Linked DNA regions of Haloactinomyces albus. The protein of the gene in region 2 interacts with the protein of the main gene of each other region in a pairwise test. Links are inferred from orthologs where the notes say so. Each region holds a gene or a part of one and is shown on either strand. Other genes may lie near its edges.

The links.
Region 1: the proteins of JOF55_RS17945 (region 2) and JOF55_RS06910 interact in binary tests that used the Escherichia coli proteins (3 or more experiments, as listed by UniProt). The link is inferred for Haloactinomyces albus from one-to-one orthologs.

Annotation. Positions count from the first base shown.
Region 1 is NZ_JAVDXW010000001.1:1,468,812-1,481,423, forward strand. What follows is about bases 3,733-7,977. They hold JOF55_RS06910 (multifunctional oxoglutarate decarboxylase/oxoglutarate dehydrogenase thiamine pyrophosphate-binding subunit/dihydrolipoyllysine-residue succinyltransferase subunit), read left to right. Parts: upstream 3,733-4,039; coding sequence 4,040-7,777; downstream 7,778-7,977. Other genes in these bases: JOF55_RS06915 (helix-turn-helix domain-containing protein), read right to left, coding at 7,917-7,977. Outside these bases: JOF55_RS06905 (ABC transporter ATP-binding protein), read left to right, coding at 1-3,694; more of JOF55_RS06915, read right to left, coding at 7,978-9,131; JOF55_RS06920 (ATP-grasp domain-containing protein), read right to left, coding at 9,815-11,047; JOF55_RS06925 (ATP-grasp domain-containing protein), read right to left, coding at 11,100-12,335; JOF55_RS06930 (condensation domain-containing protein), read right to left, coding at 12,326-12,612. UniProt on the Escherichia coli protein: E1 component of the 2-oxoglutarate dehydrogenase (OGDH) complex which catalyzes the decarboxylation of 2-oxoglutarate, the first step in the conversion of 2-oxoglutarate to succinyl-CoA and CO(2).
Region 2 is NZ_JAVDXW010000001.1:3,744,515-3,755,739, reverse strand. The notes cover bases 875-3,732. They hold JOF55_RS17945 (ABC-F family ATP-binding cassette domain-containing protein), read right to left. Parts: upstream 3,189-3,732; coding sequence 1,560-3,188; downstream 875-1,559. Other genes in these bases: JOF55_RS17940 (acVLRF1 family peptidyl-tRNA hydrolase), read right to left, coding at 3,401-3,732; JOF55_RS17950 (helix-turn-helix domain-containing protein), read right to left, coding at 1,065-1,274. Outside these bases: JOF55_RS17955 (enoyl-CoA hydratase/isomerase family protein), read right to left, coding at 56-865; more of JOF55_RS17940, read right to left, coding at 3,733-4,072; JOF55_RS17935 (deoxyguanosinetriphosphate triphosphohydrolase family protein), read right to left, coding at 4,069-5,652; JOF55_RS17930 (lycopene cyclase family protein), read left to right, coding at 5,722-6,963; JOF55_RS17925 (GGDEF domain-containing protein), read left to right, coding at 7,245-9,071; JOF55_RS17920 (hypothetical protein), read right to left, coding at 9,156-9,398; JOF55_RS17915 (MFS transporter), read left to right, coding at 9,461-11,225. UniProt on the Escherichia coli protein: Genetic data indicate it may be involved in ribosome assembly or function.

The DNA.
Region 1 (12,612 bases), 2.3 Mb from region 2 along the record:
CGTCGGCGTCCAGCACGATCTCCGGCGCGCGGTCTTCGGCGCGGTGCAGCGTTTCGACGGCGGCAAGCAGGACGCCCTGCGCACCGGGCAGGTCGTCTCCCGAACCATCAGTGACCTGCAGTTGGTGTACAGCCTGCTGGCGATGCTGCCGATGGCGGCCGGAACGATCGTGCTGGCTCTGGTCGCCATCGTGGTCATGCTGTGGCTGTCGCCGCTGCTGACCGTGATCGCCCTGATCGTGGCGCCGTTGATCGCCGTGATCTCGGCGCGCAGCAAGAGGACACTGTTTCCCGCCACCTGGGCAGCGCAGCAGAGCGCCGCCGATATCGCCCAGCACGTCGAGGAGACCGTGACCGGCGTGCGCGTGGTGAAGGGCTTCGGGCAGGAGTCCCGGGAAGTCGAACAGTTGCGCTCGAGAGCTCGCCGGCTGTTCGCCGACCGGCTGCGTGCCGCGCGGATGACCGCGCTGCCCGCGGCGAGTCTCGCGGCGCTGCCCGCCGCCGGACAGGTCGGTGTCCTCGGTCTGGGCGGGTGGCTGGCCCTGCAGGGCCGGGTCAGTCTCGGCACGTTCGTGGCGTTCTCCGGATACGTGGCCATGCTCGCCGGACCTGCGCGGATGCTGTCGAGTCTGGTGATCCAGTCGCAGCTCGCGCGGGCGGGGGTGGAGCGCATCCACGATCTGATCGACTCCCAGCCCGAGGTGGTCGATGCGCCGGACGCGGTGGCTCTGCCGGACGGGCCGCTGCGTGTCGAACTCGACGATGTTCATTTCGGTTACACCCGCGACCAGCCCGTGCTGCGCGGAACCTCGCTGCAGGTCCGACCGGGTGAGACGGTCGCCCTGGTCGGTCCCGCGGGCTCGGGGAAATCGACCGTGTCGCTGCTGCTGCCCCGCTTCTACGACGTGCACGGGGGCAGTATCCGGATCGGGGCCGACGGCGGTGCCGATGATGGCGATGCGACCGCCGACGATACGGCCGATAGCGATACGGCCGATAGCGATACGGCCGATAGCGATACGGCCGGTGGCAATACGACCGCCGGCGATACAGCCGAGGTCGGCCGGGAGTCTCCCGCGCACGATATCCGCCGAGTGCGCATGGATTCGCTGCGTTCCTGCGTGGGTGTCGTGTTCGAGGAGGCTTTCCTGTTCTCCGACACCATCCGCGGCAACATCGCCTACGGCCGTCCGGAGGCCCCCGACGAGGAGATCGTGGCCGCGGCCAGCGCCGCCGAGGCCCACGACTTCGTCACCGCGCTGCCGGACGGCTACGACACACTCGTCGGCGAGCGGGGCCTCACCCTGTCCGGTGGCCAGCGGCAACGCATCGCGCTGGCACGGGCGCTGCTGTCCGACCCACGGATCCTCGTGCTCGACGATGCGACCTCGGCGGTCGATCCCACCACCGAGGCGGCCATCCACGACACGCTGAGTTCGGTGACCGCCCAACGCACGACCCTGCTCGTGGCCCATCGCCGTTCGACGCTGGCCCTGGCCGACCGCATCGCGGTGCTCGACGAGGGACGCGTCCTCGACATCGGCACGCGGGAACAGCTCGAACAGCGGTGCACGCTGTTCCGGGAGCTGCTGAGCGGACCGGGTGCGACGATCGATGCTCCCCGTTCCCGGCACACCGCGGTGTCGACCGGCACCACGCCCGAGCTGTGGCCGGAGGGTTCGGAGGAGGAAACAACACCTCCGGACCCGACCACGACGCCCCCGACCTCGGCGACACAGATCTCCACGACGCAGACCTCAGCGGCCCAGACCGCCGCGGCACCGCGCGGCATGCGTCCCGCCGGTGGCGGCTCGGCCGGGGCGGGCGCGGTTCCGCCGAGCCACGAACTGCTGGAGGGAATCCGCAAGCTCCCAGCCGCCACCGCCACACCGAACCTGGGCGCCGAGAATCCGACCGCCCCGGACCCCGAATTCCGGTTGCGCAGGCTGTTCCGGCCGATCCGCTGGGGGCTGGCACTGACGATCCTGCTGGTCGCCGGAGACGCCCTGTCCTCGGTCGCCCTGCCGTCCCTGGTGCGCTGGGGTGTGGACGGCGGCGTCAGCTCGGGCAACACCACGGTGCTGTGGACGGTGACCGCCGTCGGTGCTCTGGTGGTCGCCCTCGGCTGGCTGGCAGTGCGCTGGCAGACGACCGTGACCGCCCGTACCGGCGAAAGTCTGCTGTACCTGCTGCGCCTGCGCAGCTTCGCGCACCTGCAACGGCTCGGGCTCGACTACTACGAGCGGGAACTCGCCGGCCGCATCATGACCCGGATGACCACCGACGTCGATGCGCTGTCGTCGTTTCTGCAAACCGGCCTGGCCACGGCAGTCGTCAGCGCGTTGACCATCCTCGGTATCACCGTGGCACTGCTGGTCACCGATCTTTCGCTGGCACTGGTGGCCCTGGCCGTACTGCCACCGCTGTTGGCGGCCACCGTCGTGTTCCGCAGGGTCTCGGCCACCGCCTACACCGAGGCACGGGAACGTGTGAGCACCGTCAACGCCGATATGCAGGAAAACGTCTCCGGTCTGCGAATCGCGCAGGCGCATCGCCGCGAACGCCACTCCGCGCGAGTATTCGCCCAGCGCAGCGACGCCTACCGGCGCTCGCGACTGCGCGCGCAGCGCTACATCGCGACCTACTTCCCGTTCGTGACGCTGCTGTCGGAGGTGGCGCAGGCCGCCGTACTCGGCGTCGGTGCCTACCGGGTCGCCTCCGGTGACCTGACCGCCGGTGTCCTCGTCGCCTTTCTGCTCTATCTCGGTCTGTTCTTCACACCCGTACAACAGCTGTCCGGGGTGTTCGACGCCTACCAGCAGGCGAAGGTGGGCCTGCGGCGCATCGGCGGCCTGCTGCGCACCTCGACCTCGGTGCCCGAACCCCGCGATGCGGTCGCGGTGCCCGAGCGGCTCAGCGGAGAGGTCGAACTGCGGTCGGTGTCGTTCCACTACCCCGGCACCGAACGGCCCGCGCTGAGCGATATCGACCTGCGGGTGCGGCCGGGCGAGACGGTGGCGCTGGTGGGTGCGACGGGCGCGGGCAAATCCACCCTGGTCAAACTCCTCGCGCGGTTCTACGACGCCACACAGGGGGCGGTGCTGGTCGACGGGGTGGATGTGCGCGATTACGAGCTCTCCGCCTACCACCGTCATCTGGCGGTGGTTCCGCAGGAAGGCCATCTCTTCGCCCGCGACATCGCAGCCAACATCGCCTACGGGCGTCCCGACGCCACCCCGGCCGAGGTCGAGGGCGCCGCACGCCGTGTCGGGGCGCTGCCGGGGATCTCGATGCTGCCGCACGGGTTCCGGCAGCAGGCGGGTGAGCGCGGCAACGGCCTGTCCGCGGGCCAGCGGCAACTTGTCGCACTGGCCCGTGCCGAGCTCGTCGATCCCGGACTGCTGCTGCTCGACGAGGCCACGGCCGCGCTGGACCCGGCGACGGAGTCGATGGTGGTGGCCGCCGGTGACCGGCTCTCGGCACATCGGACGACCTTCGTGGTGGCCCACCGGCTGGCCACCGCCTCCCGTGCCGACCGGATCGTCGTCCTGGACGCGGGGCGAATCGTGGAGCAAGGCACCCACTCCGAGTTGCTGGCCTCCGGAGGTCATTACGAACGCCTGTGGTCGGCGGGCGACATGGCATCCCGGGAGAGTCGGGAGCCGGCGAGTGAGGCGGTGAGTGCGGCGCAGTAACCCCGCAATCCCGCACATTTATCCCACTCATCGGACGGAAAACGACCACGATGCGGGAGAAGAACGAATCAGCGGAAGATCACAGTCGTTGCCGCAGCGCCATGGCCGAAGGAACTTCCGCAGGCTTTCGCAGCTGAACAGCGCAAACATGATACCTGACTCCGCATTCGGCCGCAGCAACCGAATGGGTGCAATGCCGGGATCAGCCGGGCTCCTGGATCGGTTTTGTGACCTACCTCTTCCGTCCGGCAGTCGCACTAGCTGCCAACTGCCTGAGGTGAACCGTTAGCCTGGTAGCCGAGTGTTTGTAAACCACGAGCAGATGGATCGAGGCGAACGCCAGCCGTGTCCAGCAGCAGCCCTGCGTCACAGTTCGGCCCCAATGAGTGGTTGATCGAGGAAATGTACGACCAGTTCCTCAACGACCCCTCCTCGGTAGACTCGGCGTGGCACGAATTCTTCGCCGACTACAAGCCGGGCCAGGCAGCCACCGAAACCTCCGCTACCGCGGCCTCGAGCGCTGCCACAGCTCCGACCACCGCAACCACCGCCTCCCGTACCGCCGAGAGCAACGGTCAGGTCCGTTCGGGCAACACCGGCGCAGGGACCACGAGCACCCCGACCACCCCGGCGAGTGCCGGGTCGGCCGACAAGCAGAAGCAGGCCGAACCACCGCAGACTTCCAAGCCCTCCCCCCAGGAAGCCGCCAAGGCCACCCCTGTCAAAGAAGAGAAGGCGGGTGAGGAGAGCAAGACATTGCGCGGCCCGGCCGCAGCGATCGCCAAGAACATGGAGCAGTCGCTGACGGTGCCGACCGCGACCAGCGTGCGCGCCGTCCCGGCGAAGCTGCTGTTCGACAACCGCATCGTCATCAACAATCACCTGAAGCGGCACAAGGGCGGCAAGATCTCCTTCACGCACCTGATCGGCTACGCGCTGATCCAGGCGCTACGGGACTTTCCGAACATGAACCGCCACTACGGTGAGGATGCCAAGGGCAAGCCCGCCGTGGTCACTCCGGAGCACGTCAACCTCGGCCTGGCCATCGACATGCCGGGCAAGGACGGCTCCCGCAATCTCGTCGTGGCCTCCATCAAGGGCTGCGAGGAGATGACCTTCCAGCAGTTCTGGCACGCCTACGAGGACATCATCCGCAAGGCGCGGAACAACAAGCTGACCGCGGAGGACTTCGCCGGGACGACGATCTCGCTGACCAATCCCGGCCCCGCCGGGACGAATCACTCGGTGCCCCGGCTCACCGCGGGCCAGAGCGCGATCATCGGCGTCGGCGCGATGGACTACCCCGCCGAGTTCCAGGGCGCCAGCGAGAAGACGCTCATCGACATGGGGATCAGCAAGATCGTCACGCTGACCTCCACCTACGACCACCGGGTCATCCAGGGCGCGGAATCCGGCGAGTTCCTGCGCAAGGTGCACGAACTGCTGCTCGGCGAGCACAAGTTCTACGACGACATCTTCGCCTCGCTGCGCATCCCGTACGAGCCGGTGCGCTGGAGCCAGGACATCCCCGAAGGCGCGGTGGACAAGACCGCGCGGGTGCTGGAGCTCATCGACGCCTACCGCACCCGCGGCCACCTGATGGCCGACATCGACCCGCTCAACTACCGGCAGCGGCGCCACGAGGACCTCGACGTCCTGTCGCACAGCCTCACGCTGTGGGATCTGGACCGGGAGTTTCCCGTCGGCGGCTTCGCCGGCCAGGAGCGCATGAAGCTGCGCGACGTGCTCGGGGTGCTGCGCGACTCCTACTGCCGCACGGTCGGCGTCGAGTACATGCACATCCTCGAGCCCGACGAGCGGGAGTGGCTGCAGAAGCGGGTCGAGAAACCACACGCCAAGCCGGAACCGTCCGAGCAGAAGTACATCCTGTCCAAGCTCAACGCCGCCGAGGCCTTCGAGACGTTCCTGCAGACGAAGTACGTCGGGCAGAAGCGGTTCTCGCTGGAAGGCGCGGAGACGGTGGTCGCGCTGCTGGACGCGGTGCTGGACTCCTCGGCCGAGGCCGAGCTCGACGAGGTCGTCATCGGCATGCCCCACCGGGGCAGGCTCAACGTGCTGGCCAATATCGTCGACAAGCCGATCTCGCAGATCTTCCGCGAGTTCGAGGGCAACCTCGATCCCGGGCAGGCGCACGGCTCCGGCGACGTCAAGTACCACCTGGGTGCCGAGGGCAAGTACTTCCGGATGTTCGGTGACGGCGAGACCAAGGTGTCGCTGACCTCCAACCCCTCGCATCTGGAGGCGGTGGACCCCGTCCTGGAGGGCATCGTCCGCGCCAAGCAGGACATCCTGGACAAGGGCCAGGAGGGCTTCACCGTCCTGCCGGTGCTGCTGCACGGCGATGCCGCCTTCGCCGGGCAGGGCGTGGTGGCCGAGACGCTGAACATGTCGCAGCTGCGCGGCTACCGCACCGGCGGCACCGTGCACGTGATCGTGAACAACCAGGTCGGCTACACCACCGGCCCGGAGCACGGACGTTCCAGCAAGTACTCCACCGACGTGGCGAAGATGACCGGCTCACCGGTGTTCCACGTCAACGGCGACGACCCCGAGGCCTGCGTGTGGGTGGCCAAACTGGCGGTGGAATACCGGCGGGTGTTCAACAAGGACGTCGTCATCGACATGGTGTGCTACCGGCGTCGCGGCCACAACGAGGGCGACGATCCGTCGATGACCCAGCCCGCCATGTACGACGCGATCGACAAGATGCGCAGCGTGCGCAAGACCTACACCGAGTCGCTGATCGGCCGCGGTGACATTTCCGTCGAGGAAGCCGAGAGCGCGCTCAAGGACTACGCCAACCAGCTCGAGCACGTGTTCAACGAGGTTCGGGAGCTGGAGAAGCACCCGCCCGAACCGAGCCCCTCGGTGGAGTCCGAGCAGCAGATCCCGGCCAAGCTGGAAACCAAGATCTCCGAGGAGATGGTCCAGCACATCGCCGACGCGCACGTCAACCTGCCGGAGGGTTTCACCCCCCACTCGCGGGTCAAGCCCGTGCTGGAACGGCGCGCCAAGATGGGCCGGGAAGGCGGCATCGACTGGGCCTTCGGTGAGCTGCTGGCACTCGGGTCCCTGGCGGTGGCGGGCCACCCGGTCCGGCTGACCGGTCAGGACACCCGGCGCGGCACGTTCGGGCAACGGCACTCGGTGGTCATCGACCGCAAGACCGGCTCCGAGTACACGCCGCTGCAGAACCTCGCCGGGAACCAGGCGAAGTTCCTGCCCTACGACTCGTCGCTGTCCGAGTTCGCCGCAGTGGGCTTCGAGTACGGCTACTCGGTGGCCAGCCCCGATGCACTGGTGCTCTGGGAGGCGCAGTTCGGCGACTTCTTCAACGGCGCGCAGCCGGTCATCGACGAGTTCATCTCCTCGGGTGAGGCCAAGTGGGGGCAGCGCTCGGACGTGGTGCTGCTGCTGCCGCACGGCCACGAGGGCCAGGGGCCGGACCACTCGTCGGCCCGTATCGAGCGGTGGCTGCAACTGTGCGCCGAGGGCTCCATGACGGTGGCGATGCCGTCCACCCCGGCGAACTACTTCCACCTGCTGCGCAGGCACGCCCTGGACGGCATCGACCGGCCGCTGATCGTGTTCACGCCGAAGTCGATGCTGCGCCTGAAGGATGCGACCAGCCCGGTCGAGCACTTCACGTCCGGCAAGTTCTCCTCGGTGATCGACGACCCGTCCCAGCCGGATCCGGAATCGGTGCGCAAGCTGGTGCTGTGTACCGGCAAGCTCTACTACGAGCTGGCCTCCGAGAAGGCCAGGCGGGAGCAGACCGACACCGCCGTGGTGCGGCTGGAGCAGCTCTACCCGCTGCCGCACCGCAAGCTCGGCAGGCTGCTGGATCGCTACCCCAACGCCACCGACATCCGGTGGGTCCAAGAGGAGCCCGCCAACCAGGGTGCCTGGCCGTTCCTGGGGCTGGCGCTGCCCGAGCTGGACGCACGCTTCTCCGGCATCAGGCGGGTGTCCCGCAGGCAGATGGCCGCCCCGGCCACGGGCCTGGCCAAGGTCCACGAGGTCGAGCAGGCCGAGGTCGTGCAGGGCGCCTTCGAGGACTGACGCACCGGTGGGTGCACGGTCCCGACCGTGCACCCACCGCCCGCTCACAACACGTCGAGCCCGTGGGCTCGTGCCGCATCGGCCCGGCGTTGATCCCCGGCCACCACATCATCGATCGCTGCGCACGATCCGAGTACTGTCACAGAGCACTCTCAGCGACCGCGCGCCAGACCTCGGCCGCCAGGTCGGGCATATTCTCCATCTGGATCTGAGCAGCGATTTCCTTGAGCCGGTCACCGGCGCCCTGATCACCGGACCATATCGCGAGGAGGCAACGAAGGACCTTGAAGCGGATCCGATCCCGGTAGGAGAGCAGTTCGACCCCCTTCTCCACCTCGGCGACCACTTCGGCCGCACATTCCAGTTGACCATGGTGGAAGGCGAGCTTGGCTTGCAGGAAGGTGAGCTCCTGCTCCTGGTGAGGTGTTCCCGTGACCTTCAGAAGAGGCTCGACGCTTTCCAAAAAGGACTGAGCCTCCACCAGGCGAAGTGGCCTGGCTTGCATCGACAAGGAAGCAGCGTCCAAGCGCAGGCGAATCCAGAGCATGAGGTCGTCCCGACTGTCTATGGCCTCCAGGGCTTCGAGCACGAAAGCGAAAGCACGGGAATAGTTGCCCTGTCGACTACTCACCATGGCCGCTGTCCGGAAGGTCTCCGCCGCGAGGTCACCCTTGGTGCTCTCCAGCGAGCCACAAACTTCCTCGTTGAGGCGGGCGGCTTCGGCGAGGTCGCCCAGTTCCACCTCGGCGAACACCAGGGCGAGTTTGCTGCGAATGAGATCGGAAGCGGGAAGCTGCAGGGCGTACTGCTCCCTGATGGCGAGCATCTCGCACACCGCACGACGGACCTCTCGCGCGTCGCCCAGTTTACGCGCACACTGGGCCATCCGGATTCGGGCACGAGCCCGGAGGAGGGGACGGTCCAATTCGTCGCTCAGTGCATTCAACTGAATGAGAGCGTCGCGCTCAGCAGCGGAATCATCGAGAACCTCGTGGATACGCACAAGCTGGGCCCATGCGTACCATCGTGTCATCTGGTCCACATCGGTGGCGCCGGCCAGGACGTCGGCCAGCCGGTCAGCAGCTTCGGCGTCCAGCTCGCTCTCCGAGAGTGCAACAACATTGGTGATGGTATCCGTGAGGCTGTCTTGGGGCTGCCCCCCGAAGCTCTCCACCGTGACACCGAGCCGCTCGGCCAGATACGCCGCTGCACGCACCGTCGGCTGGCGGTTGCCGGACTCCAGACGCGACAGGTAAGTGGCGGACATCCCGGGACCTGTCAGCTCAACCTGTGACCTGCCCTGTTGTTTTCTCAGTTGACGGAGACGTCGACCGAATTCTGGCTGCTCGAGCAACTTTTTACCTCTGCGTGTTTACTCCGCTACCCCAAGTCGCTTCCCTACCAATCCCGCAAAGGATGTCCCGAAGATTGACGACCACCTAAGCAGGGCATCATTTCGGAGCGATCCGAGCCGTGACCACTCAGCGCCCCGGGAGACCAAAACGGTGTGAGCGGAGACGCCGAAGGCAACCGGAAGAAGGGTCCGCCGATGACCAGCTTGGCAGTACGCACGATGCTACTCCTCCCGACCCTTGCATAGTAGCCCATAACGGTGCGGGCACAGCATTGGACGGAGCAGCAGCAGCTACCCCAAACGGGGGTAGACATGCCGAAGAAGCAGCGTCCACTTCTGCAACTCCGAAAAAGTTGACAGATTATGACGATTTTGTGAACCAGGCGTGTTCATTGCTGGGCGAGCACCCGGTCGGCGAGGCTCCTGAGGCGCCTCGGCGAGTCTCGGGACAGGGCCACCAAGTCAGGAGAGCGGAGGGAGTGCAGTCGACGAGGAAACCGCGGCCAATCGGCCGGAGCGAGCCGTCCGCACCATCCGCACGGCCGATTGCTTCGCCTCCGGGGGTATCCGTTCGGCGCAGCCATGAGCTCCATCATGTCCCCCAGCCCACGGGCTCCGACCAACCCGGGATGCAACCCTGCGAACCGCCGCGGCGTGTCACCGCCGACGTTGCCCGACGGCGTTCACGATCCCGACTCCTCCGTGGTGATGAGAATTTCACCACACGACCTCCGGCAGATCGCGAGCGCGGTGTCCGCGTCCTCGCCCACGGCGATCACTTGCCCCACTCGATCCCAGCTCGAGTTGAGCGCTCGGACCTCCTCCCCGATGGAGACGCCGACTTCGACGTCCAGCACTCCGTCCAATTCACGTGCGGCATCGGTTCCCTCGATCCCGGTGACAACACCGGGCTCTCCGCTCAAGAACAGGGTGGCTGCAGCCCGCAGCAGGTTCGGCCGCTCCTCGAGATCCGGAAGGTCGCTGCTGGGCCAGGCAACCGTATAGGCCTCGATGTCAAAGCCATATGCCGCCTCTATCAAGTCCCGGATACGGCCGCCCCCGGGACGGCCATGGGACTCGATCACCCGAGGCCCGTCGGCAGCGAGCCGTAATTCGGTGTGGGTGGGACCGTGCATCACACCAACTGCATCGAGGAATTCCAGAGCCGCCGCCTCGATGACCTGCTCGGTATCCGTATCGATCCTTGCGGGAATCACGTGTCCCAACTCGACGAAATTGCTGTTCGTGAGTTTCTCGGTGATGGCCACGATCACGTGCCGCCCTGCGAAGGTAAACGCCTCGACACTGTACTCACGACCGTCGATGTAGGGCTCGACAACAAATCGATCCAGCGGGAAGGACTTCGCCGACCGGTGGGCGGACCCCCTCATCCGGGAAATATTCTCCCAGCTCGCGCCGATTTCCTCCGCATCACCGACCAGCTGCACGCCCAGACTCGCGATGCCGTCGACAGGCTTCACGATCAACGGGTAACCATGCTCCTCCGCGAACACCTCCAGGTCCGCCCGATCCGTCACCTCGGCGGCGGGGACAGCGGCGGATCCCACTCTGCTCAGGTGCTCGCGCATACTCAGCTTGTCCCGCAGCAACCGAGCGCTTCGATGCGAGAGGCCACCCAGGTTCAGCAACTCGTTGATACGCGCCGCCGTCTCCACTCCGGCCTCCCCGGTGGTGACCACGCGTGTGAAACCGTAGCTTTCGTGCGCTGCGGTGACCAACGGTTTGACGACCGACCAGTCGGTGAAGTCGACCAGCAGCGCAGCATCCACCAAGGCGGCGTGCTCCGGTGTGAACTTGTCAGGTTGCTGGAGATACACGACGCCCAGGCCGCGCTCTTTCGCCTTGTGGACGTTCTCGATCCGGCCGCCGATAATCAGGACTCGCTCTACTGACATGCTGTTCCTTATGCTGGGAAGGACAAGTCCGCGCAGGCAGGCACAGGGCCGCTCACGCGGTGGGAGATCCTTCGGCGATCTCACAGGACGCGGAGACGCGTAATTCCTCGGCGAGTCGGCGCATTTCCTCCGCATTGGCACAGTCGAGCACGGCATAGGCCAGTCGGTCCCCGGAACTCTCGGCAGGACGCACGGGCGTACCGGCAGACAGCCGTATGCCGTATCGGGCGACTCCCGAGTGGGACGCCCAGTCCGCGAGGTCGAGCGCGACCAGGGTCCCCGCACACTCCGCACTGAGGAAGAGGCTTCCGGCCGAGCGCGCAGGTTCCGATCCCGGCGGCAGCTCCGGCGTCTCCTGCAGAGCCAGTCGCAAGCAGGCCTCGTAGATATCGACACCGTGGGCACGGGAGACGATCTCCATGAGATGGTCACCGGGCGTACGCACAGCGACCTCCATGATCACGAGTTCCTCGGCAATGGGTGTCCTGAACTCCAGGTGCACGATGCCGGTGGAAACCCCCATGGCTGCCACCACTTTCCGACACAACTCCTCGGACGCCTTGCGCAGCACCGGACGCTCGGTGCCGTAACCGGCCTCGTGAAGAAGCTCGACGAAGAACGGCGCGCCGGTGGTCTCCTTCCGAGTCAGGTTGGTGAACAACACCCTGCCGTTCTCCACCAACGCCTCGACGCTGTACTCGTGCCCCTCGACGTACTCCTCCACCAGCAACGGACCCTCGGAGCCCCTGCGCGCCAAGGCGTCCTGCCACTCTTCGGGGGTGTCAATCCTCTCCACTCCCCGGCTGCCTTGCATCGAGACGGGCTTAACCACCACCGGCAGTCTGGGCAGAGCCCACTCCGTCGCGTTCTGCAGTCGATCGTGCAAGTACCCGGGCTGCGGCAGGTCGGCACGCTCGAACTCACCACGCTGAAGGGCCTTGTTCCGAGAGATGACTGCGGCGTCCAGTCCGGGCCCCGGAACCCCCAGACGGTGCTGAAGGATCGCCGTAGCCAGTACATGCGGCTCGGCAAACCCCAGGACCCCACGAGGCCGCATGCGGTCCGCCAGCACCGTGGCCGGAGCCAGCCATGCTTCGTCCTGTGCCCCCTCCTCCACCGGCTCGAAGTCGGCAATGCACGAGAAGCGCGATGCGAGTGCCCCACACCGATCGGCGGTCTCCACCACTCCCACCCGCAACCCCATCGTTTCGGCGGCGGACAAATAGCCCTCGGCCATGCCTCCCACACCGATCAGTACAACAGTTCGCTCCGTAGCGGTCAGTGGCATGGCGACTCCTGATTCCGTGCTTCCGATTGCCTCCCGAAACTCACCAGCTCGTCTACGCCGACCTCGCGTACCGCGGCTGCGCACAGCAAGGACTCCAATGCCTCCATCCATTGCTCAGCCCAGCCGGGAGAGCGCATCGCAGTGTCCACTTGGAGCAGGAGGTGAATCCCCGCCTCGCTCACGTCCGCACTCAGGTAGCGCGATGCCTGCCACAACGGATCATCGAATGTCCAGGAGGTGCGACGCAGGGACGCCATCCCGCTGAGCTCCTCCTCCG
Region 2 (11,225 bases):
TACGGCGCTGGATCCTGCTCGAGGAGGTGGGCTGCCCACCGGCGCCGAGCGATTCTCAGCCGTATCCGAGCTGCTCGGTCATATCGGAGATCCTGCGCAGCTGCGCGGCGCGCTCGGCAGCAAGCTGCTGCTCGGGGTCCACGGCTTCGTTGGCCTGCGACAGCAGGGACAACGTCTCACGAGCTGCCCCCGCCGGTGCCTGCGCCACGGCCTCCGCGAGCCGATCGGTCGACGTGGCCAGGTCATCGACGGGTACCACCGAGTTGGCCAGTCCGTTTTCCGCCGCCTCGGCTGCCGGGACCTCCCGGCCGGTCAGGCAGATTTCGACGGCCTTGGCATACCCCACCGTCTGGACCAGCGGCAAAGTACCGCCGAGGTCGGGGACGAGCCCCAACCCGGTCTCGGCCATGCACAGCTTCGCGTCCTCGGCCAGGACTCGAAGATCGCAGGCCAGCGCGAGCTGGAAACCGGCACCGATCGCGTGTCCCTGTACGGCGGCAATGGTCACCCGGTCAGGTTCACGCAGCCAGCTGAACCCCTGCTGGAACAGGGCGATCTCGGCATCGGCCTGTTCCGTCGGCCGTTGTCCGAGTGAGATCAATCCGGGAGCTCCTTCGACATCTTCGGATCCGAAGAGTCGACGGTCGAGCCCCGCAGAAAATGATCTTCCTTCGGCGCGAACCACGACGACGCGAACCTCGGAATCGAGGTTCTGGCCGATCTCGTGCAACGCCTGCCACATGTGCGGCGTCTGTGCGTTGAGTTTATCCGGTCGATCGAGCGAGATGGTGGCCCGCGATCCGTGAACCGTGAGCCGCACGCCACCACGGTCCAACAGGTCGACATCCACTGCCGAGTCCGCCAAGCGGTCCTCCGTTGCGATTCATCAATGGCCGGTCAGGTGAGTACCACCTTACCGATCGATCATGGACGAATTCCCCCGCTCGGCTCGGCACCGCCCGTGAACCCAGGACGGCAGCACGGCCGTGTACCCGGCGGCACCATGGGTGCCACGCCGTCCACGGGCATCCATGGTGCCGGGCACGCACTCCTCATCGCCGTATTTACTTCTTCTTCGTGCGTGTCGCGCCCCCACGACCACGCAACTGCACTCCCGACTCGCTGAGAACGCGGTGAACAAAACCGTATGAACGGCCTGTCTGCTCCGCGAGGGCACGAATACTGGCCCCCTTCTCGTACTTCTTCTTCAGGTCACTGGCAAGCTTGTCGCGTGCGCTTCCGGTAATGCGCGCACCCTTCTTCAGGTCAGCCACAGTGTCCCCGCCTTCCCTGTCGAACAGGTCGGGCCGCTCGCGACCCCTGTCGAGGCAATGATCGAACAGGAAAGCCGCAAACGCCAGGCGATCATGGAAAAAGATCCTGCAACGGTCGAGATATACTCCTGATGATCATGAAAATGCACCGGTGTTCCCATGATCGGGACAACACCATTACCCGATAGTGTCGGACGAAGTTGCCGATCACGTTCCCCCGGCGGGCCAAACCGCCCCGCAGGCGCGCATTCACCCGGGAATCATCAACGGGCGAGCGCGACTCGATCAGGCGAGTTGTACCAGTTCCAGATACTCCTCGGACCAATGATCCTCATTGCCATCCGGAAGCAGGATCACCCGTTCGGGTTCCAGTGCCTCCACCGCACCGGGATCGTGCGTGACCAGAACCACCGACCCGGTGAAACTGTGCAAGGCTTCGAGTACCTGCTCCCGACTGGCCGGATCGAGGTTGTTGGTCGGCTCGTCGAGCAACAGCACGTTGGCGGCACTGGAGACGAGACCGGCCAGCGCCAGCCGGGTCTTCTCGCCCCCGGACAGCGTGCCCGCAGGCTGCTGCAGCTGCTCTCCGCCGAACAGGAACGCCCCCAGCAAGGTCCGCAGTTGCTGCTCCGGCGTCTCCGGAGCCACCCTGCGAATATTCGCCCACACGCTCTCGTCGTGATCCAGGGTCTCGTGCTCCTGCGCGTAGTAGCCGACCCGCAGGCCGTGCCCGGCCACGACTTCTCCCGAATCCGGCGTTTCCATGCCGCCGAGCAACCGCAGCAGGGTCGTCTTGCCCGCACCATTAAGCCCCAGGACCACGACCCTCGATCCGCGGTCGATGGCCAGGTCCACCCCGCTGAAGATCTCCAGCGAACCGTAGGACTTCGACAGCCCGTTCGCGGTCATGGGAGTGCGGCCACACGACGCGGGCTCGGGAAAGCGGATCTTGGCGGTTTTCTCCGAGGACTGCTCCTCGTCCAGATCCTCGAGCATCTTGTCGGCCCGCTTGGCCATGTTCTTGGCCGCCACGGCCTTGGTGGCCTTGGCGCCGAGTTTGTCGGCCTGCTCCTTGAGGGTGGCGGCTTTCTTCTCGGCGTTGGCCCGCTCGCGGCGACGTCGTTTCTCGTCGTCGGCCCGCGCCTCCTGGTAGCGCTTCCAGTTCATGTTGTAGACGTCGGCCTCGCCGCGCACCGCATCGAGGTACCAGACCTTGTTCACCACGGCATCGAGCAGGTCGACGTCGTGGCTGATGACCACCAGCCCACCGTCGTGGGCCTTGAGGAAGTCGCGCAGCCAGTTGATCGAGTCGGCGTCGAGGTGGTTGGTGGGCTCGTCGAGCAACAGGGTCGTCGCCGAGGTGCCCCCCGGACCCGCTTCCGAAGCGGCGAACAGAATCCTGGCCAGTTCCACTCGACGGCGCTGCCCCCCGGAAAGCGTCTGCAGCGGCTGATGCAGCACGCTGTCCTCCAACCCGAGGTTGCCGCAGATCCGGGCGGCCTCGCTTTCGGCCGCGTACCCACCCCGCGTCGCGAAGCGCTCCTCGAGTTTGCCGTAGCGGGTGATCGCTCGGTCCCGCTGCCGCTCGTCGACCAGCTCGGCCATCTCGGACTGGGCCTTTTCCATGTCCCGCATGATCTGGTCGAGTCCTCGCGCGGACAGCACACGATCCTTGGCAGGCACCGACAGATTCCCCTCCCGCGGATCCTGCGGAAGGTAGCCCATCTCACCGCGGCGCACGATCTCACCCGCGTGGGGCTCCCCCTCCCCGGCGAGCACCCGCAGAGTCGTCGTCTTGCCCGCACCGTTGCGGCCGACCAATCCCACGCGGTCGCCCGGCTGGACGCGCAGGGTGGCGTCGGAGAGCAGGATACGAGAGCCGGCCCGCAGTTCGAGGCCGCTGGCAGAAATCAACACAAACTCCGGAAGTAGTGGTCAAGCGGACACGCACACATGAGCACCCGCAGGCGGAGAAAGCCGGCGAGCGGCATCGTCGAACTCATCGACGAAGAGAACCGCAGCGCGCATGAGGACCACTCGCCGAGTGTACCGATGGCCACAAGCGTGTTGCGCCACACCACCGACGGCGGTGCCTCGGATCACCGCACCGCCGGCCTCCGGCCCGGTCACGGGTCGTGGACCTGCACCTCGACGGCGATCGCACGGCGAGCTGCCTCGTCCAGGACCGCACGCCGGGGCTCCGGCACGTCCAGCACCCTGCTTTCGGCCGAGGCGAGCAGAGCACTCAGTCTGGAATCCTCGCCGAGGGTGGCCAATGCCTTGCGGTCACCTCCGAGCACCAGGCCGTCCAGCGTGTCCTGCTCGGGCAGCACGACATGGGCCACGGCGTCCGCCGCTGCCTGCAGGGAACGGCGCGCCTGGTCCGCACGCCTGCGTGCGAAGCGCTGCTGGGACCAGCCTCCCGCCTTGTTCCTGCCGTGCACCGGATGACGATCGGTCGAGGACTCCACGACCTTGCCCCCGGCGGAAATCCCCACGCTGTGGGCCCCGAGCCGCACCAGCACCACCCCGATACGGCGTGCTCGACAGGCATGCTCGACCAGGGTGGACACCGCCAGCCCCGGATGCTCGTCCCCGGTGGTGGGCAACGGTTCGAAGGCGACGTGCACGAGGGCCACTGCTCCGTCGCACGCCCGTACCCGCACCCGGCGTGATTCGACGTGCGTCGTCGAGGCCCCACCGTGACCGTCCACGAAGCGGTCGAACCATCCCGCCAGCCGGTGCGCGTCGACCTCGACCGCACGGCCGCCACCCGATAACTGCCTGACCCGGCTCACAACACGAAGGTATCGGCCCAGAGTTGCGTGGTCCGCCCGGACAAGGACTCCAACAGTGCCGCGGCCTGATCGTCGGTCAACGACGCGACGAAGTCGACCACCGCACGTCCCCGGGCCATGCGCTCGACGTGCTCCTCGGCCGAGGAGCCGCTCGGCAGCCGCTCTCCCGGCAGCACCAGCGTGTCCGGATCGTCGCGCCGGAGCAGGTGCAACTCGTCCTGTGCGTGGTCGAACAGATCGCGGAGCCGATACGGGAGCCGAGCGGCCTCACTGCGGTCGATCAGCCAGTTGTCCAGGGCTTCCACCAGTTTGCTCAACAGCCGGTCCTGCCCGCGCTGATGCAGTGCCAGGTCCGGTCGTTGGAGCACGAAGCGGCGATGCACGAACTTCAGGACCTGCACCTCGTGCCACTGCTCGCTGTCCAAGGTGACGTGCCCGGAGCGGGTGCTCGGCTTCTCGTCGACCCTGACTCCCCGCACCAACCGACGGGTCCATTCCCCGGAGAACGCGGCCACGGCCTGCTCGGCCTGCTTGGAGCGGTCGAAGGGAACCTTCAGCAGTTTGGTGACCAGGTCCGAGACGACCTTTTTCACCGCGTCGACGAAGGCGTCATCGGCGGCGATCCACGAGTCCTTGGCGTGCAGGCGACGCCGCAGCTTTTCCAGCGAGCGTCCCGGCGCGTCATCGGATCGTTCGAGTTCGGCATCGGAGACCCGTGCCAGTGCACCGGAGTGCTCGAGCCACTCGGTGAGCTCGTGGGAAACGGTGGTGTGCTGCAGGATGCCGACCCGGTGGAAGTCCTCCAGATCATGGATGGCGTAGGCGATGTCATCGGCCGTGTCCATGATCGATGCCTCGACGGTCTGCTGCCAGTCCTCCACCCGGTCGGTGAACGGCGCGCGACAGTCCCGCATGTCATCGAGCTCGGTGACGTAGCAGGAGAACTTCGCCGAGCCGGTACCAGGGCCCTCGTCCGGCTCGGACGCTCCCCGTGGCGGTACCGGCAGTCGGCGTGGATGCGGCTGTGGACGCACCAGCCGGGTCCACGGGTACTTCAGCAACGCCGCCCGGACAGCGGCCGTCAGGTCCAGCCCGTCCCCACCGGCGCCGCGCACGTCGATGTTGCTGACGATCCGGAACGACTGCGCGTTGCCCTCGAACCCGTCGGGCAGTGCGAACCGCTGCCGGGCCACCCGGTCGAGCACCCGCTCACCGAGGTGCCCGAACGGCGGATGCCCGAGGTCGTGGCCGAGTCCGGCCGCTTCCACGACATCGAGGTCGCAGCCGCCGAGCCGGTCGAGGCGTTCGGCCTCGACCGGCTCGGCGAGCAGCCTTTCGGCGAGTGCCCTGGCCACCTGTGCGACCTTCAGACTGTGGGTCAGCCGATTGTGCAACAGCAGACCCGACCCGCTGGGGCTGACCACTTGGGTGACGCCACCCAGGCGCGCGAAGAAGGCGGAACTCGACACGCGGTCGCGGTCGGCGCGGAAGGGACTGCCTGCGAGATCACCGGGCGGCTGAGGATATCCGAGTCGGGCGCCGCGCCGCCCCGTTCGGAGAGGTCCGGACTCTGTCTGCATGGGTTCACGTTATCGCCGATGGCGGTCACCGAGCGCCGAGCGGGCCGGACGTGATCCGATAATCGAGTGGTGGATGTCCTCGTCGTGGGTGGCGGTCCCGCGGGGCGCGCGGTCGCCTCGTCCTGCAGTGACGCCGGAATGCGGGTGAGCCTGGTCGATCCGGCACCTCGCCGCGGGTGGCCGCACACCTATGCGGCTTGGCGCGACGAACTGCCCGCCGGTGTGGCGCGGGAGGCACTGGCCACCGTCGCGGACCGAATGCTGGCGATCGGCACGACAACACCGCACGAGTGGACTCGGCCGTACGCGGTCCTCGACAACACCGCCCTGTGGAAGCACCTGTGGCGTGCGGACGTGACCGAGGTGACCGGCAAGGTCACCCGAGCCGAGCACGGCCCCTCCGGTTCCACCGTGCACCTGAAGGACGGCAGGCGCCTCGCCGCGGCAATCGTGGTGGATGCCTCGGGGGCCGCGCGCGTGCTCTCGGGTGGGCGTCCGGCGCGAGTCCCGGCACAGCAAACCGCCGTCGGCGTGGTGGTCGATGCGAGCGAAGCCGGGGCGATGCTCGGGGGTGGGACGGCACCCGGGGCCCGAACCGGCGTGTTCATGGACTGGCGGCCGGTACCCGGTGCCGAGGGGGAACCGCCGACCTTTCTGTACGTGGTGCCCGTGGCGCGGGGACGGGTCCTGCTCGAGGAGACCTCCCTGGCCCGGCGCCCGGCCCTGCCGCTGGCTCACCTGCGCCGCAGACTGCTCACACGGCTCGATGCCGCCGGAATCACCGCCCCGGCCGGAGCGGTCGAGGAGCGTGTGCGGTTCCCGGTGGACGATCCCCTCCCGCAGCAGCGCCGCCTCGGCCCGCTCGAACCGAGGGCCGGAGTGGTGCCATTCGGAACAGCAGCCGGGATGGTGCATCCCGCGACGGGATTCAGTGTCGCGGCCTCGCTCCGGCTGGCGCCCTGGATCGCAGGCGCCCTCGGCGGAGGACTCGGTGGGAGCCTCGGCGGGGGCCGCAGCGGGAACCCCGCCACCGCCGCCGAGGCGGCATGGTCCTTGCTGTGGCCACCGAGCGCACGGGCGGGCCACGGGCTGCGGCTGCGTGCGCTTCGGGCACTGTTGTCCATGCCGCCGCACCGAGTCCGCGAGTTCTTCGAGGTGTTTTTCGCGCTGCCGGATCAGCACCGATGGGCATTCCTGGCCCCGGAAATCGATCTTTCGGGCACCTCTGCTGCGATGGCAGCGGCTTTCCATTCGGCTCCGTGGAGCGTGCGGCAATATCTGCTGACGGGTGCTCTCACTCCGCAGCGATAGGACCGACACGGTCTCGACAATTCCGACCGGGGAGTGTTTTGGAAATGGATGGTCACCGAACCACCGTCGAACGATCATCGGACGCGTGCCACGAACCTCCTCTGCCACCCGCAGTAACAAGACATGACCATTCCGCTGTGTTTATCGACACAATCGAGGGGTATGATGGCTGCTCGCTTCTGTGGAACCGCGCTACGTTGTCGAGGAGACGGCGCATCCTCCCTGAAGAGTGGAACTCCGGATGTCGGTGAACGAATCGTGGACATGCTCGATGGAACATCATGAGTGCGGGTGACATCGATCTCGTACTCGGCCCTGCGAACGGAGTACGCTTCGCATTCCAGCCGGTGATCAATGTCAGAACCGGCGCGATTGTGGCGGTCGAGGCCCTCGCCCGGCCGACCGATGGTGACGTATGGGACCTCTTCCGGGAAGCAGCACGCGCGCGGCAGCTGGCCGAGCTCGACGTCGATCTGGCGGTCTCGGCGGTCATGTCGGCCGTCGAGCACGACACACTGCTCCCCCTGCATCTGAACCTCTTCGGCGGCACCGTCACCCACAATCTCGGACTCCTGGACAAGCTGCACGACAAGCTCGACACCGTGGGACGCCATCCACATGAGGTCACCCTCGAAATCGGGCCACCCTTCACTCGCCTCGATCCCGCCCTCCTGCTGACGGGTGTGCAACAGCTGCGCTCCCGCGGATACCACATCGCGCTGGACGGGGTCGGTCACGGCGATGTTGCCCTGACCCTGCTCGCCGACCTCGAACCGGACATGGTCAAGCTCGACCCGGAGGTGGTATCGGGCCTACCGGAATCCGCAGGCCGCACAGCGGTACTCGAATCGGTCAAGCAGCTCTGTGACGCCATCGGGGCCCGGCTCGTCGCCGAAGGCGTGGAGAGCGAGCCACAGCTGCAGGCGCTACGCCGCCACGGTGCCCCATTGGTACAGGGCAACCTGCTCGCTCCACCCGCCCGGCGACCGCCGACCACATTCAGCGTTCCCGACGTGGCGGCCGAGGTCACCGACCCCCATGGTCGGACGCTTAGCACCACGGCAGCGGGGCCTCGCGTCACCGAATTCCTCTCTCCCGCCACGATGCTGCCTGCCGATGCGACCGCCGACAGGGTGCGCGGTGTGCTCGCCGACCATCCCGAAATCAACGGTGTTGTGCTCGTCGACGACCACAACAGGCCGCAGTGGTCGGTCGATCGCAACCGCTTCCTGCTCGCGGTAACCGGTCCTTATGGGCATGCGCTGCATGCCCAGCGTCCGGCCGCCCGCCTGGCCGACGAACCCCGCGTGGTGACCACGGCGACCACGGCGATGGAGGCCCTCGGACTCGTTACCGGATCCGACCAGTACCGGATGTATGACGATGCCATCGTCGTCGACGAGTCCGGCCGGTGCCTGGGCACGGTGCGCGCCGGTCATCTGATTCGCGGCATGACCGAATTGAAGATTCAGGAAGCCGCTTCCCTCAACCCGTTGACCCGGCTCCCCGGAAGCGAGGCGATCGAAAGGGACGTTGCCCGCAGGATCGATGCCGGTGAGGTCTTCGCAGTGAGCTGGCTGGATATCGACGAATTCAAGAGTGTCAACGATTCGGTCGGGTTCTCCGCCGGAGACGATCTCATCCGCTCCGTGGGGCGCAGTCTCACCGACGCCGCCACGTCCATCAAGTCCGTACAGGTCGGACACGTCGGCGGCGACGACTTCCTGCTGGTCGCCGACCTCGACGATCTGGTCACGCTCTCGGAGATGCTGCTCGATCCACAACGCCATGCCGGCGACAGCGCAGTCAGCCTGTCCCTGGCCACACTGGTGTGCACGCAAGGCAGCGCGTCTTCCTACGAGCAGATCTCCCACCTGCTCGCCCCGCTGAAGCACAGCGCGAAATCGCTGCAGGGGTCGAGTTGGGTCATGTCGCGCCCCGGCTCCGATCGCGTCGATGTGCTGCGCGGCAAGCAGTCCGGCACCGCACGGACACCCCGCGAATTCCTCGCCCGGGAACCGAACTCCGAGGAACCCACCCGGAAGTTCCACACCGGACAATCTCCTCGGCCGTCCGAGGACGGTCGGATACCTCCGAAGAACCACTGAACGGCGCGAACCGCCCCGGCGAGTGCTTTCAGTCGAGTGCTTTCAGTACGGCCGGGCATCGCAGCATGGCCCGGCCTTTCGGCATCATCGCCCGGATCGGCGCAGCGCGCGCCACATGCGCAGCGGCAGCAGGCCGATCAACGGGGCACGCCTGCCGAGGTCGTCACTGTCCTGCCGGTCGAACGCACGGGCATAGCGAGTCGCGTCGGCGGCGGTGGCGTAGCTTTTGGACCCTCCGGCGCCGCAGCTGCGTTCACACGCCCACAGCATCTCGGGGCCCTCGGCGCGGAAGCGGTACTTGTGGCCGAGCAGTCGGCAGCTCCACATACCGGCCAGATTACTCGGTTTGTCCGGATTATACAGCCGCGATCGCGGGTACCTCCGAAACGATGGCGATCCAGACCGGAACGATCGAAACCCGCGTACCCGCACGCATGGACCGGCTACCGTGGTCCCGGTTCCACTGGCGTGTCGTGGTCGGCCTGGGCACCGTGTGGATCCTCGACGGCCTCGAGGTCACCATGGTCGGCTCGGTCGCCGCACGACTGACCGAGCCCGGCAGCGGCATCAACCTCACTTCTGGTCAGATCGGTATCGCCGCGGCCATCTACGTGCTGGGTGCCTGCCTCGGAGCGCTGTTCTTCGGCCAGCTCACCGACATGTTCGGCCGCAAGAAGCTGTTCATGCTCACCCTGCTCGTCTACCTCGTGGCCACCGTGGCCACCGCGTTCGCCTTCTCCCCCTGGTATTTCTACCTGGCCCGATTCTTCACCGGTGCGGGCATCGGCGGCGAGTACGCGGCGATCAACTCGGCCATCGACGAGCTCATCCCGGCCCGGGTGCGCGGCCGGGTGGACCTGATCATCAACGGCTCGTACTGGCTCGGAGCCGCCGGTGGTGCGGCGGCCGCCGTGTTCTTCCTCAACCAGGCCATCTTCCCGACCTGGCTCGGCTGGCGACTCGCCTTCGCCGTCGGCGCCGTGCTCGGCCTGGGAATCCTGCTCGTGCGGCGGCACGTGCCGGAAAGCCCACGCTGGTTGTTCATCCACGGCATGCAGGACGAGGCCGAGCGCATCGTCAACCGGATCGAAAGCGAGGTGTCCGAGGAAGCCGACGAGCGACTGGCGGAGCCGGATCAGTCGATCACCATTCGCCAGCGCAGGAGAATCCCGTTCCGCATGATCGCCGAGACCGCGTTCAAGCTCTACCCGAGGCGCTCGGTGCTCGGGATCGCGCTGTTCACCGGTCAGGCCTTCCTCTACAACGGGGTCACCTTCAACCTGGGTACCCTGCTGAGCACCTTCTACGGGGTGGCCTCGGCCATCGTGCCGCTTTTCATCGTGATCTACGCACTGAGCAACTTCGCCGGCCCTGTCATACTCGGGCGGCTTTTCGACACCGTCGGGCGAATCCCCATGATCGCGGGCACCTACCTGGGATCGGCCGTGCTCACCATTCCTCTGACGCTTCTGTTCATCAACGGAATGCTCAGCCGGTGGACGTTCCTCGCCCTGTTGGTGGCGGTCTTCTTCCTGGCCTCGGCCGGTGCCAGTTCCGCGTATCTGACCGTCAGCGAGATCTTTCCCATGGAGACCAGGGCGCTGGCGATCGCGTTCTTCTACGCCGTGGGCACCGCGGTCGGCGGGATCACGGGGCCACTGCTGTTCGGGCAGCTCATCGGCACCAATCAGCGAATCTATGTCGCCATCGCCTTCCTCCTCGGCGCCGGGGTGATGGCGCTGGGGGGCATAGCCGAGCTGTTCCTGGGCGTGCGCGCCGAGCAGACCAGTCTCGAAAACCTCGCCAAACCACTCACGGCGCAGGAAGCCGAGGAAGGTGAGCCACCGGGCGAAGAACAGAAGCAGCAGGGTGAAGCACCGCAGCAAGGAGGGCAGCGCCTGGAGGCGACCCGGCGCCGCGCCGAAGCCGAACAGGTCCGTGCGCAGGCCGCCGAGCACCGGGCCGCCGTCCACGAGTTGCGCAGCAGCGGCACAGCGGAACAGGAGCAATCCGAACAGGCACTGGCCGATGCCGCCGACCTCCGTGCCCAGGAACTCGATGAGCGAGCGACCGCACACGACGAGCTCGCACGGGTCGAGGAAACCGACGACGAACGGGTAATGGCCATCGCCCGTGCCTGCGCACAGGCGGCGG